DNA from 3 places in the Pantoea sp. y20 genome. Region 2 is predicted to be linked to each of the others. Evidence: predicted binding sites of a transcription regulator. Region 2 holds the regulator's gene; each other region holds the start of a gene.

Region 1 (4,800 bases), 1.7 Mb from region 2:
GGCTGCTGGCATAACCCAGGCAGAATTCATTGGAACCCACGGTGTAGCTCTCTGCGCCGATGCCAAACAGTTTGCTCTCTACCGCATCAATGTGGTGCGCAGGATTGAGTTTTTCACTGATCACTTCATCAAGCGCACTCGCCAGGCGTTGACGCGGTCCTAAACGATCGACGGTGAGATCTTTCATTCCGTCCGGCACCCAGATATTCATAACGGATGCGGTACCCAGTTGCTCACCAAAGTGTGCAGAGATACGACGGCTGGCCTTGCAGTGATCGATCCAGAACTGACGAATCCCTTTGTCGGCGTGTGACAAGGTAAAGCCATCGGCGCTCAGCGGATGGGAGAAACAGCTTGGATTAAAATCGAGGCCCAGCTTGTGCGTTTTGGCCCATTCCACCCAGTTGCTGAAGTGTTTCGGTTCAATCGCATCACGGTCGACCGGCTTATCGCTCTCCAGATAAATCGCATGCAGGTTGAGGCGTTTAGCACCCGGAATGAGTGACATCGCTTTTTCAACATCAGAGCGCAGCTCATCAGCATTACGGGCGCGTCCCGGATAGTTGCCGGTAGCCTGAATACCGCCGGTCAGTTCACCGTTCGGATTTTCGAAGCCGCGCACGTCATCACCTTGCCAGCAGTGCATCGAGACCGGAATGCCATCCAGCTGCGCCATTACCTGTTCCACATCCACACCGATGGCGGCGTAACGTTGTTTGGCCAGTTCGAAGGCCTGTTCAATCAGCTTAGTCATATGCAAGTTCCTTAGCAGGTTGGCTGAGCGCTGCAAAGCGTGCCTGATGGGCAGCGAAGGCGCTGTTGTTCAACGGTTCAAATTTTTCTAACGGGAAGTTTTGGCTAATGCAGCGGCGTAAATCGCTGACGTCACGCAGTTCGCCCAAAGCAATGAGCTGGCAGCCGACGTTGCCGAGCGTCGAGGCTTCAATCGGCCCCGCCAATACCGGCAGCTGACAGGCATCGGCACACAATTGATTTAACAGCGGGTTCTGACTGCCGCCGCCCACCACATGCAGTTGACGCAGCGGTGCCGCGCGCAGTGTGCCGAGTTCGCCAATAACCTGGCGATAGAGTAAGGCCAGACTGTCGAAGATGGTGCGAGCCAGCGCAGCCGGCGTCTGCGGTACGGGCATGTTCTGTTCGGCGCAGGCGTTTTGAATCTCCTGAACCATGCTGTCTGGATTGATAAAACGGCTGTGATTGGGGTTAACCAGCGTACGACAGGCGGGCTCTTTTGCGGCTTCTTTGATCAGCGAACAGAGATCGGTAATTTGCAGCTCAGTGCAGACACGTTGCAGCAGCCACAAACCCATAATGTTTTTCAGAACGCGGTAGCCTTCTGCTCCACCTTCATTGGTTACGTTGGCATTGAGCGCCGCCGTGCTGACACAAGGCTGCAAGCTCTCAATCCCCATCAGTGACCAAGTTCCCGAGCTGAGATAAGCGGCATCATCCTGCATTAACGGGGTGGCCAAAACCGCGCTCGCCGTATCGTGAGTCGCAACCGCGATCACCGGAACGTGGTTGCCGCTGGCGCTGGTCCAGTTACCGACAGTGTTACCTGGCGATGTGGGTTTGCCGAACCACTTAGCCGGCACGCCAGCCCACGCAAGCAAATCGCTGTCCCATTCGCCGCTGTGAATATTGAGCAGTTGTGTGGTGGTGGCGTTGGTGTATTCCCAGTTCATCTGGCCGGTAAGGCGATAGTGCAGATAGTCAGGAATCATCAGCGCATACTGCACTTTTTCCTGCCAATCTGGCTGCTGCTGATGCAGTGCGTGCAGTTGATAAAGGGTGTTGAACGGCAAGAATTGAATGCCGGTGCGCTGATAGATTGCTCCTTTGCCGAGATCGTTAATGGCCTGAGCCATGTGCCCTTCTGTACGCTTATCGCGATAACTTACCGCCTCGCCGACGCGTTTACCGTTGGCATCCAGCAACACCAAATCAACGCCCCAGGTATCGATGCCAATGCTGTCCGGCACAATGCCTTCATCATCAAGCTGGGCCAGCCCTAAACGAATCTCTTGCTCCAGTCGATCCAAATCCCAACAATCATAATCTGCACGGCGCACACGCTGATTGGTGAAGCGACGCACTTCGCGCAGGCTGATCTGCTGATTCGCTGAACTCCATTGTGCGAGCATCACGCGCCCGCTGGATGCGCCTAAATCAATGGCAACAATGTTACGCATACTCATGGCGTGTTCTTCCTGTAATGAGATGACTACAGATTAGAAATCTCCGCTTTTTGCCACCTTCCCCTTACTGCCAGTGCGTAATAGTCACTGGCAGGCTGACAAAGAAGTTCGTGAGAAAGCTCACAGAACCACACAAGTGGCGAGATGTGAGCCTTGCCGCATTTCTGTCAATCGCCGGTGAGATCTTGAAAAATTAGCCATTTTCCTGCGTCACTAAGATGAAAATTCAAGGTAAGGTGCGGGGCGCCTGCGTAGACTCGGCAACGGTTGAGTTAATTAAGAGGCGAATCATGACCGTTCTACATAGCGCAGATTTCTTCCCTGAAGGGAATTACGCCATCGCCATCGAGCCGCGTGTGCCGCAGCAGGCATTTCCGGAACACCATCATGATTTCCATGAAATCGTGTTGGTGGAACACGGTTCTGGCATTCATGTGTTTAACGGTCAGCCACAAGCTTTATCCGCAGGATGCGTATGCTTTGTGCGCGATCACGATCGTCATCTTTATGAGCAAACGGAAAATTTGTGCCTGACCAACGTGCTGTATCGCAGTCCGGCGTCATTTCGTTTTCTCTCGGGTTTGCAGGCTCTCCTGCCGCGCGAAGAAGAGGATCACTACGCGTCGCACTGGCGCATTAATCACAAGGTGATGGCGCAGGCGCTGCAAATCGTTACGCAGATGAAGCAGCAAGATGTGTGGTCGCTGGAACGTCACGCACGTCAGGAGCAACTTTTTCTGCAACTGCTGGTGTTGTTGCGCGAAGCGGCTCACAACGATCAATCACAGGATCAGGAAGCACGCTTACATCGGTTGCTCGACTGGCTCAATGAGCACTACAGTGAAGAGATTGTGTGGGATGCATTAGCCGATCGTTTTTCATTGTCGCTGCGCACTCTGCACCGCCAGATGAAGCAGCAAACCGGTAATACACCGCAGCGTTACCTTAATCGGCTTCGCCTGTTACAGGCGCGGCATTTACTGCGTCATAGCGATATGCGCATTACAGACATCGCCTACCAGTGTGGATTTGGTGACAGCAATCACTTCTCCACGCTGTTCCGGCGGGAATTTGGCTGTGCGCCCAGAGCGGAGCGCCAGCAGATGCTATAACTGGAGCGTTTCCTCATGTCGCTGATCTTAACGCGGGAAGACTATTTTCCGGCCTCCAATCTGCCGATTGCGGTGGCCGAGCGCATGCCGCAGCCCTCCTTTCCTCCGCACCGTCATGAATTCAGTGAAATCGTTATCGTCTGGCGCGGTAACGGCCTGCATGTGTTGAACGATCGTCCATGGTTGGTAACCTGCGGCGACGTTTTTTACATTCACGATAACGACTGCCACAGCTATGACAGCGTCAACGATCTGGCGCTGGATAACATTCTTTACTGCCGCGATCGCTTTCGTCTTAGCCTTGACTGGAGCCAGTTGTTGCCGCCGCAAGAAGAAGATTCGCCGGGCTGCTGGCGTTTGACCACCCGCGGGATGGCGTTAGCGCGCGGTGTGATTAGCCAGCTGGAACGCGAAAGCCGCAAAAGTGATTCGCTATCGATTCAACTCTCTGAGGCGCTGTTTTTGCAATTAGCATTGATTCTGCGCCGTCACGGTTATGCCGCCGATCGGCCCTGGGCATTACCTGAGGGTGAGCAACTGGATCTGCTGATGTCAGCATTGCAAGGTGCCATCAGCCGTCCATTCGATTTGGCAGTGTTCTGTCAGCAGAATCAGTTGAGCGAGCGCGCATTGAAGCAACTGTTTCGCCAGCAAACCGGTATGACCGTGGGACACTATCTGCGGCAACTACAGCTGTGTCAGGCGAAATATCTGCTGCGGACGCAGGATTGCTTAATCAGTGAAGTGGCCGCGCGTTGCGGCTTCGATGACAGTAACTACTTTTCGGTGGTGTTTACGCGGGAAACCGGTTTAACGCCGAGCGCCTGGCGGCAGCGTTTCCTGCCGCAGCGTGAATTCTCAGCAGAGAAAGTGAAGGCCTGACGTGCCGTAGCGGCGTCAGGCTTTACATTAGGCTGCCATGCCTAATCCAACAATGTTGGCAGCAATGATAATCACCACACAACCCAGTGACAGAACGCGAACCGGACGTTGCCCCGCCGATTTCCACTCTTTTAGTACCAGACCAACCAATCCACCGCACAGCACGTAGAGGCTCATATGCAGCATCCAGCTGATGAAGTCATACTGTGCCGGAATTTTGGCGTGTCCCCAGGCGTAGAAGAAGAACTGCAGATACCACATGGTGCCGCCCAGCACAGCAAACGCGATATTGGCCAGCAGCATTGGTTTAGCGACGGAGAAATCACGGCGTACTGAAATATCGGTTTTTACCGCCAGACGGATGAAGCAGTAAGCCAGATTGATTAACGCACCACCGCCCATGATCACCACATAGCTTGGCAACGCGACATAGAGTGGATTGATGCCCAGATTGGCTGCGGCTTCATGCATCGGCTTAGCGGCATCCATCGCAAACGACATGCCGGCCGAAAAGATGCCGCACATTACGGCCAAAATCAGCCCTTTTTTCAGGTTGAACTCTTCGGCATTGATGCCCAGCGCCCGCT
Region 2 (4,800 bases):
TGGTCGGAACTGCATGAATCGATCAATATTATGCCGAAGGGTGAATTCCGCGGCTGATGCACCCCGCGGCAATTCGTGGTAACAATGCTCATCGCCGGACTTCACAGGGAGCTCTGTTATGTCAGCCAGGCATCCAATTATTGCCGTCACCGGTTCCAGCGGCGCCGGAACCACCACCACCAGCCTCGCCTTCCGTAAAATTTTCCAGCAGCTGAATTTGCATGCGGCGGAACTCGAAGGCGACAGTTTCCATCGCTACACACGTCCGGAAATGGACATGGCGATCCGCAAGGCGCGCGATCTCGGGCGCCACATCAGCTACTTCGGCCCGGAAGCCAACGACTTCGGCCTGCTGGAGCAGACGTTTAAACATTACGGCCAAACCGGCCTTGGCGAATCGCGCAAATATCTGCATACCTACGATGAAGCCGTGCCGTGGAATCAGGTGCCGGGCACCTTTACGCCGTGGCAGCCGCTGCCGGAAAACACCGATGTGCTGTTCTATGAAGGCTTACACGGCGGCGTGGTCACGCAGCAGCAAAATGTGGCGGAGCATGTCGATCTGCTGGTTGGCGTGGTGCCGATTGTTAACCTTGAGTGGATTCAGAAGCTGGTGCGTGACACCAGCGAGCGCGGCCATTCACGCGAAGCGGTGATGGATTCGGTGGTGCGGTCAATGGAGGATTACATTAACTTCATCACGCCACAGTTCTCGCGCACCCACATTAACTTCCAGCGCGTGCCGACCGTTGATACCTCAAACCCGTTTGCCGCACGCGAAATTCCGTCGCTCGACGAAAGCTTCGTGGTGATTCATTTCCGTGGTCTGGAAGGCATCGCGTTCCCCTATCTGCTGGCGATGATTCAGGGATCGTTTATTTCGCACATCAATACGCTGGTGGTGCCGGGTGGCAAAATGGGATTGGCGATGGAGCTGATTATGCTGCCGCTGGTACAGCGACTGATTGAAGGGAAGCGGATTGAATAAGCGGAGTCATTCCGTAGCGGCGCAATTTATTGCGCAATAAATTGCGCCGCTACAATCCGAGTTATAACTCGATCACTTCATAGCTGTGGGTAATTTCCACGCCTTTACCCAGCATGATCGCTACCGAGCAATATTTTTCCGCTGACAGATCAACCGCACGCGAAACGGCCTTGTCGCTCAATGCTTTACCGCTAACGATAAAATGCAGGTTGATGTGGGTAAAAATGCGTGGCGCTTCTTCACGGCGTTCCGATGTGAGCTTCACTTCGCAATCGGCCACATCGCTGCGCCCTTTTTGCAGGATCGACACCACATCAATAGCGCTACAGCCGCCCGCGGCCATCAGCACCATCTCCATTGGACTTGGCGCTTTATCACCGGAATTACCATCCATCAATACCTGATGGCCGGATGAGGATTCTCCGAGAAAGGTAAGACCTTCCACCCATTTCACTCGTGCCTGCATGATTCTTTCTCCTGAAGCGGCGGTTTTGCCGCCAGAGTACGCTTTCACCTGACAAACAGCAATCCAGAGTAATCCCCCTTCTGCTGAAGCGAGACAACACAAGACAGCTCGCAAAAGCTGTGCTACAAACAGTGCTGAAAATATTTTCGTCATCACAGACGAAGGCCGGAAGAATCAAAAGCGTAGCTTAAGAGTCCACCCGGAATAATTTTTCCTTTACTGGAAACGCTCGACGATTAAACCGCCTGACAGGGAAAAAATGCCCCCTGTGTTTTGGGCACGATTACAACAGAGGATAATAGCGAATGGTTCTCGGCAAACCGCAAACAGACCCTACACTCGAATGGTTCCTGTCCCATTGCCATATTCACAAATATCCATCCAAAAGCACGCTCATCCATCAGGGTGAGAAAGCGGAAACGCTGTACTACATCGTAAAAGGTTCCGTAGCGGTACTGATTAAAGATGAAGAAGGCAAAGAGATGATTCTCTCCTACCTCAATCAGGGGGATTTCATCGGCGAACTCGGTCTTTTCGAAGAAGGCCAGGAACGCAGTGCTTGGGTGCGTGCGAAGTCTGCCTGCGAAGTGGCTGAAATTTCATACAAAAAATTCCGTCAGCTGATTCAGGTAAACCCGGATATTTTAATGCGACTTTCGTCGCAAATGGCGCGTCGTCTGCAAGTGACATCTGAGAAAGTGGGCAACCTTGCCTTCCTCGATGTCACCGGACGTATTGCGCAAACGCTGCTAAATCTGGCCAAACAGCCAGATGCGATGACTCACCCAGACGGGATGCAAATCAAAATCACCCGTCAGGAGATTGGTCAGATCGTGGGCTGCTCACGCGAAACCGTGGGTCGTATCCTGAAAATGCTGGAAGATCAGAACCTGATCTCCGCACACGGTAAAACCATCGTCGTTTACGGCACCCGCTAATTTCTTCTCACCCACGGCGTGATGGCAACATCGCGCCGTTTCTATTTGCGATGAGCTGATGTGGCGCCGAATCATCTATCATCCCGAAGTTAACTATGCGCTGCGGCAAACGCTGGTGCTGTGCCTGCCTGTGGCTCTCGGTTGGCTGTTTGGCGATCTGCAAAAAGGTCTGCTGTTCTCGTTAGTGCCGGCCTGCTGCAACATGGCGGGACTGGATACGCCGCACAAACGCTTCTTCAAACGCCTGATTGTGGGTGGTTCGCTGTTTGCCACCGGCAGTTTCCTGATGCAAATCCTCACCGCTTACCAGATTCCGCTGCCACTGATTTTGCTGGCGCTGCCGCTGCTGATTGGCGTAACCGGCGAAATCGGCCCGCTGCACGCGCGCCTGCTGCCCGCCACACTCATCGCCGCCATCTTTACGCTCAGCTTAGTGGGACGCATGCCGATGTGGGTGCCGCCGCTGCTCTACATTGGCGGCACGCTGTGGTACGGCTTGTTCAACTGGTTCTGGTTCTGGCTGTGGAAAGAGCAGCCGATGCGCGAATCGCTCAGCCTGCTGTTCCGCGAGCTGGCGGATTACTGCGATGCCAAATACACCTTACTGACGCAGCTGACCGATCCGGAGAAAGCGCTGCCGCCGCTGCTGGCGCGCCAGCAAAAGGCGGTCGATCTCATCACCACCTGCTATCAGCAAATGCATATGCTGTCGGCGAGCCGCGATAACAGCCACAAACGCCTGACGCGCGCTTTTCAGGTTGCGCTGGATTTACAGGAACACATCTCCGTGAGTTTGCATCAGCCCGAAGAGGTGCAGAAGCTGGTTGAGGAGAGCCACGCCGAAGCGGTGATTCGCTGGAACGCCAAAATTATTTCGGCGCGGCTGCGCGTGCTGGCGGATGCGATTCTCTACCATCAGCTGCCGGATCGTTTTCACATGGAGAAACAGCTCGGCGCTCTGGAGAAAATTGCACGCCAGCATCCGGATAATCCGGTCGGCAACTTCTGCCTGTATCACTTCAGTCGCATCGCCCGCGTATTGCGTACGCAGAAGCCGCTCTACACGCGTGACCTGATGGCCGATCGCCAGCGCCGTTTGCCGCTGTTGCCGGCGCTGCGCAGTTATCTGTCATTCAAATCCACCGCGTTACGCACCGCAGCCCGCTTCGCTGTGATGCTGATGTTTGGCAGCTCGCTGGCGCTGTTCTTTAACATCCCCAAACCTTACTGGATTCTGATGACCATCATGTTCGTCAGCCAGAACGGTTACAACGCCACGCGCGTGCGTATTCAGCACCGTGCGCTGGGCACTTTCGCCGGATTGCTGATCGCCGCCGCGTCGCTGCAGCTGGCGGTGCCGGAATCGATCACGCTGCTGTTTATGCTGGGGATTACGCTGGCGAGCTATCTGATCACGCGGAAATATTATGGCTGGTCGATGATTGGCTTTACCGTCACGGCGGTGTATTCGCTGCAATTGCTGTCGCTGAACGGCGCGCAGTTTCTGCTGCCGCGCATGATGGATACCTTGATGGGCTGTTTAATTGCCTTCGCCGGGATGATTTGGCTGTGGCCGCAGTGGCAAAGCGGGCTGCTGCGCAAGAACGCGCACGATGCGCTGGAAGCCTATCAGGAGGCGCTGCAACTGCTGCTGGGGCCGGAACAGTCGCCCGATAAACTGGCTTATCAGCGCATAAAGGTTAATCAGGCGCACAACGCGCTGTTCAACTCATTGAACCAGGCATCGAGCGAGCCGGGCTTTAACCTGCAATATCTGAAAGATATGCGCATGTGGGTTACGCACAGTCAGTTCATCGTCGAGCATATTAATGCCATGACGATTCTGGCGCGCGAGCACACCATGCTGACATCGAAGCTGGCAGAACGTTATCTGCAATCCTGTGAAATCGCGCTGCAGCGTTGTCAGCAGCGGCTGGCGTATGACGGTCCGGGCAACGACAGCAATATTCTGGAAGCGCCGGAAAATCTTAATGAAGGGCCGGTGACGATTGTCGAACAGCATGTGAAGCGGATATTGCAGCACCTCAGCGTAATGCACACCATCTCTTCGCTGGCGTGGAGCCAGCGACCGCATCATGGCCGCTGGCTCAAAGTGTTACGTCCGAAAGCGGATTAAGCGGTCAGCACCTTTTCAATCGCGCTGGCGAAACGCGTCATGCCTTCGGCGATATCGGTTGGTTCAATCACCAGCGACGGCACAAAACGGATCACGTCAGTACCGGCGGTGAGAATCATCAGCCCTTCCGCGGCGGAAGCGTTGAGGATGTCACGCGCTTTGCTGGCGAACTGCGGCCTCAGCGCGGCACCAATCAACAGACCTTTGCCGCGAATCTCGCTTAAGATAGCGAATTTGCTTTCGATGGCTTGCAGCGCTTCAACAAACTGCT
Region 3 (4,800 bases), 1.0 Mb from region 2:
GTGATGGAACAGGCAATCAGCACGCCGCGTCAGGAAATTTCTGAGTTCGCGCCGCGCATTTACACCATCAAAATCAGTTCAGACAAGATCAAAGATGTCATCGGTAAAGGCGGCTCAGTGATCCGTGCGCTGACCGAAGAAACCGGCACCACCATCGAAATCGAAGATGACGGTACCGTGAAGATTGCTGCTACTGATGGCCTGAAAGCCAAAGAAGCCATTCGTCGTATCGAAGAGATCACTGCTGAGATCGAAGTTGGTCGCGTTTACTCTGGTAAAGTGACACGTATCGTTGATTTCGGTGCCTTCGTGGCAATCGGCGGCGGTAAAGAAGGTTTGGTGCACATCTCTCAGATCGCCGACAAGCGCGTAGAGAAAGTGACCGATTACCTGCAGATGGGCCAGGAAGTTCCAGTGAAAGTCATGGAAGTGGACCGTCAGGGCCGTGTACGCCTGAGCATCAAAGAAGCGACAGAGCAGAAACCAGCGGAAGAAGTTGCTACCGCTGCATCTGATGCATCTGACGCCGAGTAAGCGTTTACCGATTTACCTCTCCCTGCTTTGCGGGGAGAGGTGTTTAGATCATCGCGAGGGCGGGAATCCTTGTGCACAGCAGGAGGATGACAGGATGGTTGTCCCAATGTTTGTATTCGGGAGTGGGAAATGAAGCCTTTTTTGCGCTGGTGTTTTGTTGCGACAGCTATCACGCTGGCAGGATGCAGCAACTCCAATTGGCGTAAGAACGAAGTTCTGGCAGTACCTTTGCAGCCCACACTGCAGCAAGAGGTGATCCTGGCGCGAATGGAACAAATTCTTGCCAGTCGTGCCCTGACCGATGATGAACGCGCACAGCTATTATATGAGCGCGGAGTGTTGTATGATAGTTTGGGTCTGAGGGCATTAGCGCGGAACGATTTTTCGCAAGCGCTGTCTATAAGACCAGATATGCCTGAGGTATTCAACTATCTCGGTATATACTTAACGCAGGCAGGTAACTTTGATGCTGCCTATGAAGCGTTTGATTCTGTACTTGAGCTTGATCCAACTTACAACTATGCGCATTTAAACCGTGGTATCGCCCTCTATTACGGCGGTCGATACAAGTTAGCGCAAGATGATCTGCTGGCGTTTTATCAAGACGATCCTAACGATCCATTCCGCAGCCTTTGGCTCTATCTCGTTGAAAGCGATATGGATGCCGACAAGGCAAAAGTTACGCTGAGACAGCGTCATGACAAAGCGGTTCGCGATCAATGGGGATGGAATATTGTCGAGTTCTACCTTGGCGACATCAGTGAAAAAACGCTGATGGAACGTCTCAAGGCGGACGCAACGGATAACACCTCGCTCGCTGAACATCTCAGTGAAACCAACTTCTATTTAGGTAAGTATTACCTAAGTCTGGGGGAGAAGGACGACGCGAAAGCGTTGTTCAAACTGGCGGTGGCCAACAACGTTAATAACTTTGTTGAGCACCGATACGCATTGTTGGAACTGGCGCAACTCGGCCAGACACAAGACGATTTATCAGAATCTGACCAGCAATAGCTGACGAACTTTTATTGCCTGAATACCTGTAAAGTCATCATCTTCAGAGATGAGGGCTTTTCTGTTCGTCAAAACTTCTAATTTGAGCCGGTTCACACTTTTTGATGAAAATGACTGAAAGTTTTCACGACGAGTTATGTAGACTGGCCGCCGCAATCTAAGAGGCACGTGTACTACATGACTGATATTCAAACCACTTTTGCTGACCTTGGCCTGAACGCCGACATCCTCGAATCACTGAACGGTATGGGCTACGTAAAGCCTTCTCCAATCCAGGCTGAGTGTATTCCTCACCTGCTGGCTGGCCGTGACGTGTTGGGTATGGCGCAGACCGGTAGTGGTAAAACTGCGGCATTCTCACTGCCGCTGCTAAACAACATTGATCCTACTGTTAAAGCACCGCAAATTTTGGTGCTGGCACCTACCCGCGAATTGGCGGTACAGGTTGCTGAAGCCGTCACAGAATTCTCTAAACACATGCGTGGCATTAACGTGGTAGCCCTGTACGGCGGCCAACGTTATGACGTACAGCTGCGCGCACTGCGTCAGGGACCACAAGTTGTTGTCGGTACCCCTGGTCGTCTGCTGGATCACCTGAAGCGTGGCACGTTAGATCTGTCTAACCTGCGCGGTCTGGTGCTGGACGAAGCGGATGAAATGCTGCGTATGGGCTTCATCGAAGACGTTGAAACCATCATGGCGCAGATTCCAGACGGTCATCAGACCGCGCTGTTCTCAGCCACCATGCCAGAAGCGATTCGTCGTATTACCAAGCGCTTCATGAAAGATCCACAGGAAGTGCGCATCCAGTCAAGCCTGACTACGCGCCCGGACATTTCTCAGTCTTACTGGACCGCTTACGGCCGTAAAACTGATGCGCTGGTTCGTTTCCTGGAAGCGGAAGATTTCGATGCAGCCATCATCTTCGTGCGTACCAAAAATGCCACGCTGGAAGTGGCCGAAGCGCTGGAGCGCAGCGGTTATAACAGCGCAGCACTGAACGGCGACATGAACCAGGCACTGCGTGAGCAGACGCTGGAGCGTTTGAAAGATGGTCGTCTCGACATCCTGATCGCAACCGACGTTGCAGCACGTGGTCTGGACGTTGAGCGTATCAGTCTGGTCGTAAACTTTGATATCCCAATGGATGCAGAGTCTTACGTTCACCGTATCGGCCGTACCGGCCGTGCTGGTCGTGCAGGTCGTGCGTTGCTGTTCGTCGAGAACCGCGAGCGTCGTCTGCTGCGCAACATCGAACGCACCATGAAGCTGACTATTCCAGAAGTTGAGCTGCCGAACGCAGAACTGCTGGGTGAGCGTCGTCTGGCTAAGTTCGCGGCTAAAGTACAGCAGCAGCTGGAAAGCAGCGATCTGGACCAGTACCGCGCACTGCTGAGCAAAATGCAGCCGGGCGAAGATCTGGATATCGAAACGCTGGCCGCAGCACTGCTGAAAATGGCTCAGGGCGAACGTCCACTGATTCTGCCACCAGAAGCACCGCGTCCAGCGCGTCGCGAGTTCAGCGATCGTCCTGACCGTGGTGAGCGTCGCGATTCACGTGATTCTCGTGGTCCACGCGAAAGCCGTGACAGCCGTGATGGTGATCGTCCACGTCGTGAACGTCGTGACGTTGGCGAAATGCAGCTGTACCGCATTGAAGTGGGCCGTGATGATGGTGTTGAAGTTCGTCACATCGTTGGCGCGATCGCTAACGAAGGTGACATCAGCAGCCGTTACATCGGTAACATCAAGCTGTTTGGTACTCACTCAACCATCGAACTGCCGAAAGGCATGCCGGGCGAAGTGCTGCAGCACTTCACTCGTACGCGTATTCTGAACAAACCGATGAATATGCAGCTGATGGGTGATGCGCCAGTGCACGAGCGTAGCGAACGTCGTCCATCTGCTGGCGGCGAACGTCGTGGCAATGGCGCACCGCGCGGTGATGGTGCTCCACGTGGCGAAGGCGCTCCACGTCGCTTCTCCGAACGTCGTGAAGGTGGCCGTGAAGGCGGACGCTTCAGCCGTGAAGGTGGTCGTGGCCCGCGTCCAGAAGGCGCTGCTGCACCACGTCGTCGTGACGCATAAGCGATAAACGCGAAAAGTAAAAAGGGACGCTAATGCGTCCCTTTTTTTATGCCTGTGGAAAGTAAATTTTACACGCCACCAGCAATCAGCACGCGTTCACCGCTAACGTAAGCTGACTCTTCTGACGCCAGAAACAGCGCCACCTGCGCCACATCTTCCGGCAAGCCAAAGCGTCCGAGCGGCGTTGCCGCTATCAGCTGTGCTTTCAACTCCGGGTGCATCTTCTTCGCCGCCAGCAAACCTTCAGTCAAAATAATGCCGGGTGCTAACGCATTGACGCGAATATTACGTGGCCCAAGCTCGCGTGCGAGGCCCTGCGTTAAGGTATCGATCGCGCCTTTGGTTGCTGCCCAACCGAGCCGGGCGTGCTGCGTTGGCTATTTAAAGCGCTAAGGTTGATGATGGAACCGCCGCGTGCGGGGAAATGTTTTGCCGCCTGCTGACACACCAGCAAGGTACCCAGCAGATTCACATTCAGCTGCTGCTGCATCTCGCTGAGGCTAAGCTCGGCAAAGTCACCGTGGTGAAAAATGCCGGCGTTATTCACCACAATATCGGGCGCGCCAAACTGCTCAATGCTGCTAGCGAACAAGCGCTGCACATCGGCCTCGCGTGAGATATCAGCCTGTACGGCGATGGCGTCGCTACCCAGCGCCTGAATGTCGGTCACCACATCCGCCGCACCCACTTCGTCCTGAAGATAATTCACCACTACCCGAGCACCGGCCGCCGCGAAAGTCATGGCGATGGCGGCACCAATGCCTTTCGAAGCGCCCGTCACCAGCGCAATTTTACCTTCAAGTGTTTTCATCGTGTCTCTCCACCTGAGATTTCGGGGAAAATAAAGCATGCGCTGTCCATACAATCGGGTGGTAGCGCAATCCTGCAAGCTTCTTGCACGATCCTGCAAATCTGCTGTTCAAGGACTAGTCGCAGCGCCAACCACAAGCGAGAATATTAAATCAGTGATTTCTTACCGCGGAGCACCGAGCGCATGATTCATCAGGAACAATGGCAGCAGTTGGTGACAATTATTGCTCGCCACGCACCGCAGGATGGTCGTCACTATTGCCCAATCGATTTTCTCTCTTTCGGCCGCAGTTCTCAGCCCACCAGTTTGGCGCATGTGGCGACCTGGGCGAGCTTTGCCCTGATCGCGCAGGG

What was found. The regulator CRP, encoded in region 2, controls carbon source genes, mostly activating them, when cyclic AMP is high. The targets are predictions, from matches to a motif close to ATGTGANNNNNNTCACAT.
Region 1: rhaB (rhamnulokinase) is a predicted target of CRP. The motif match lies at 2,364-2,381, and genes of this name have one in related genera.
Region 3: yrbN (protein YrbN) is a predicted target of CRP. The motif match lies at 1,629-1,646, and genes of this name have one in related genera.

Annotation. Positions count from the first base shown of each region.
Region 1 is NZ_CM142816.1:2,143,815-2,148,614, forward strand. It holds gene ACYAC5_RS10085 (L-rhamnose isomerase) at 1-754, opposite strand, end outside; gene rhaB (rhamnulokinase) at 747-2,219, opposite strand; gene rhaS (HTH-type transcriptional activator RhaS) at 2,510-3,331, shown strand; gene rhaR (HTH-type transcriptional activator RhaR) at 3,347-4,213, shown strand; gene rhaT (L-rhamnose/proton symporter RhaT) at 4,241-4,800, opposite strand, start outside.
Region 2 is NZ_CM142816.1:3,802,624-3,807,423, forward strand. It holds gene ACYAC5_RS17705 (YheU family protein) at 1-57, shown strand, start outside; gene ACYAC5_RS17710 (phosphoribulokinase) at 119-988, shown strand; gene ACYAC5_RS17715 (OsmC family protein) at 1,050-1,454, opposite strand; gene crp (cAMP-activated global transcriptional regulator CRP) at 1,760-2,392, shown strand; gene ACYAC5_RS17725 (YccS/YhfK family putative transporter) at 2,451-4,529, shown strand; gene argD (bifunctional acetylornithine/succinyldiaminopimelate transaminase) at 4,526-4,800, opposite strand, start outside.
Region 3 is NZ_CM142816.1:601,592-606,391, forward strand. It holds gene pnp (polyribonucleotide nucleotidyltransferase) at 1-534, shown strand, start outside; gene nlpI (lipoprotein NlpI) at 664-1,548, shown strand; gene yrbN (protein YrbN) at 1,653-1,709, shown strand; gene ACYAC5_RS02715 (DEAD/DEAH family ATP-dependent RNA helicase) at 1,726-3,636, shown strand; partial or broken gene ACYAC5_RS02720 (SDR family NAD(P)-dependent oxidoreductase) at 3,705-4,447, opposite strand; gene ACYAC5_RS02725 (AraC family transcriptional regulator) at 4,631-4,800, shown strand, end outside.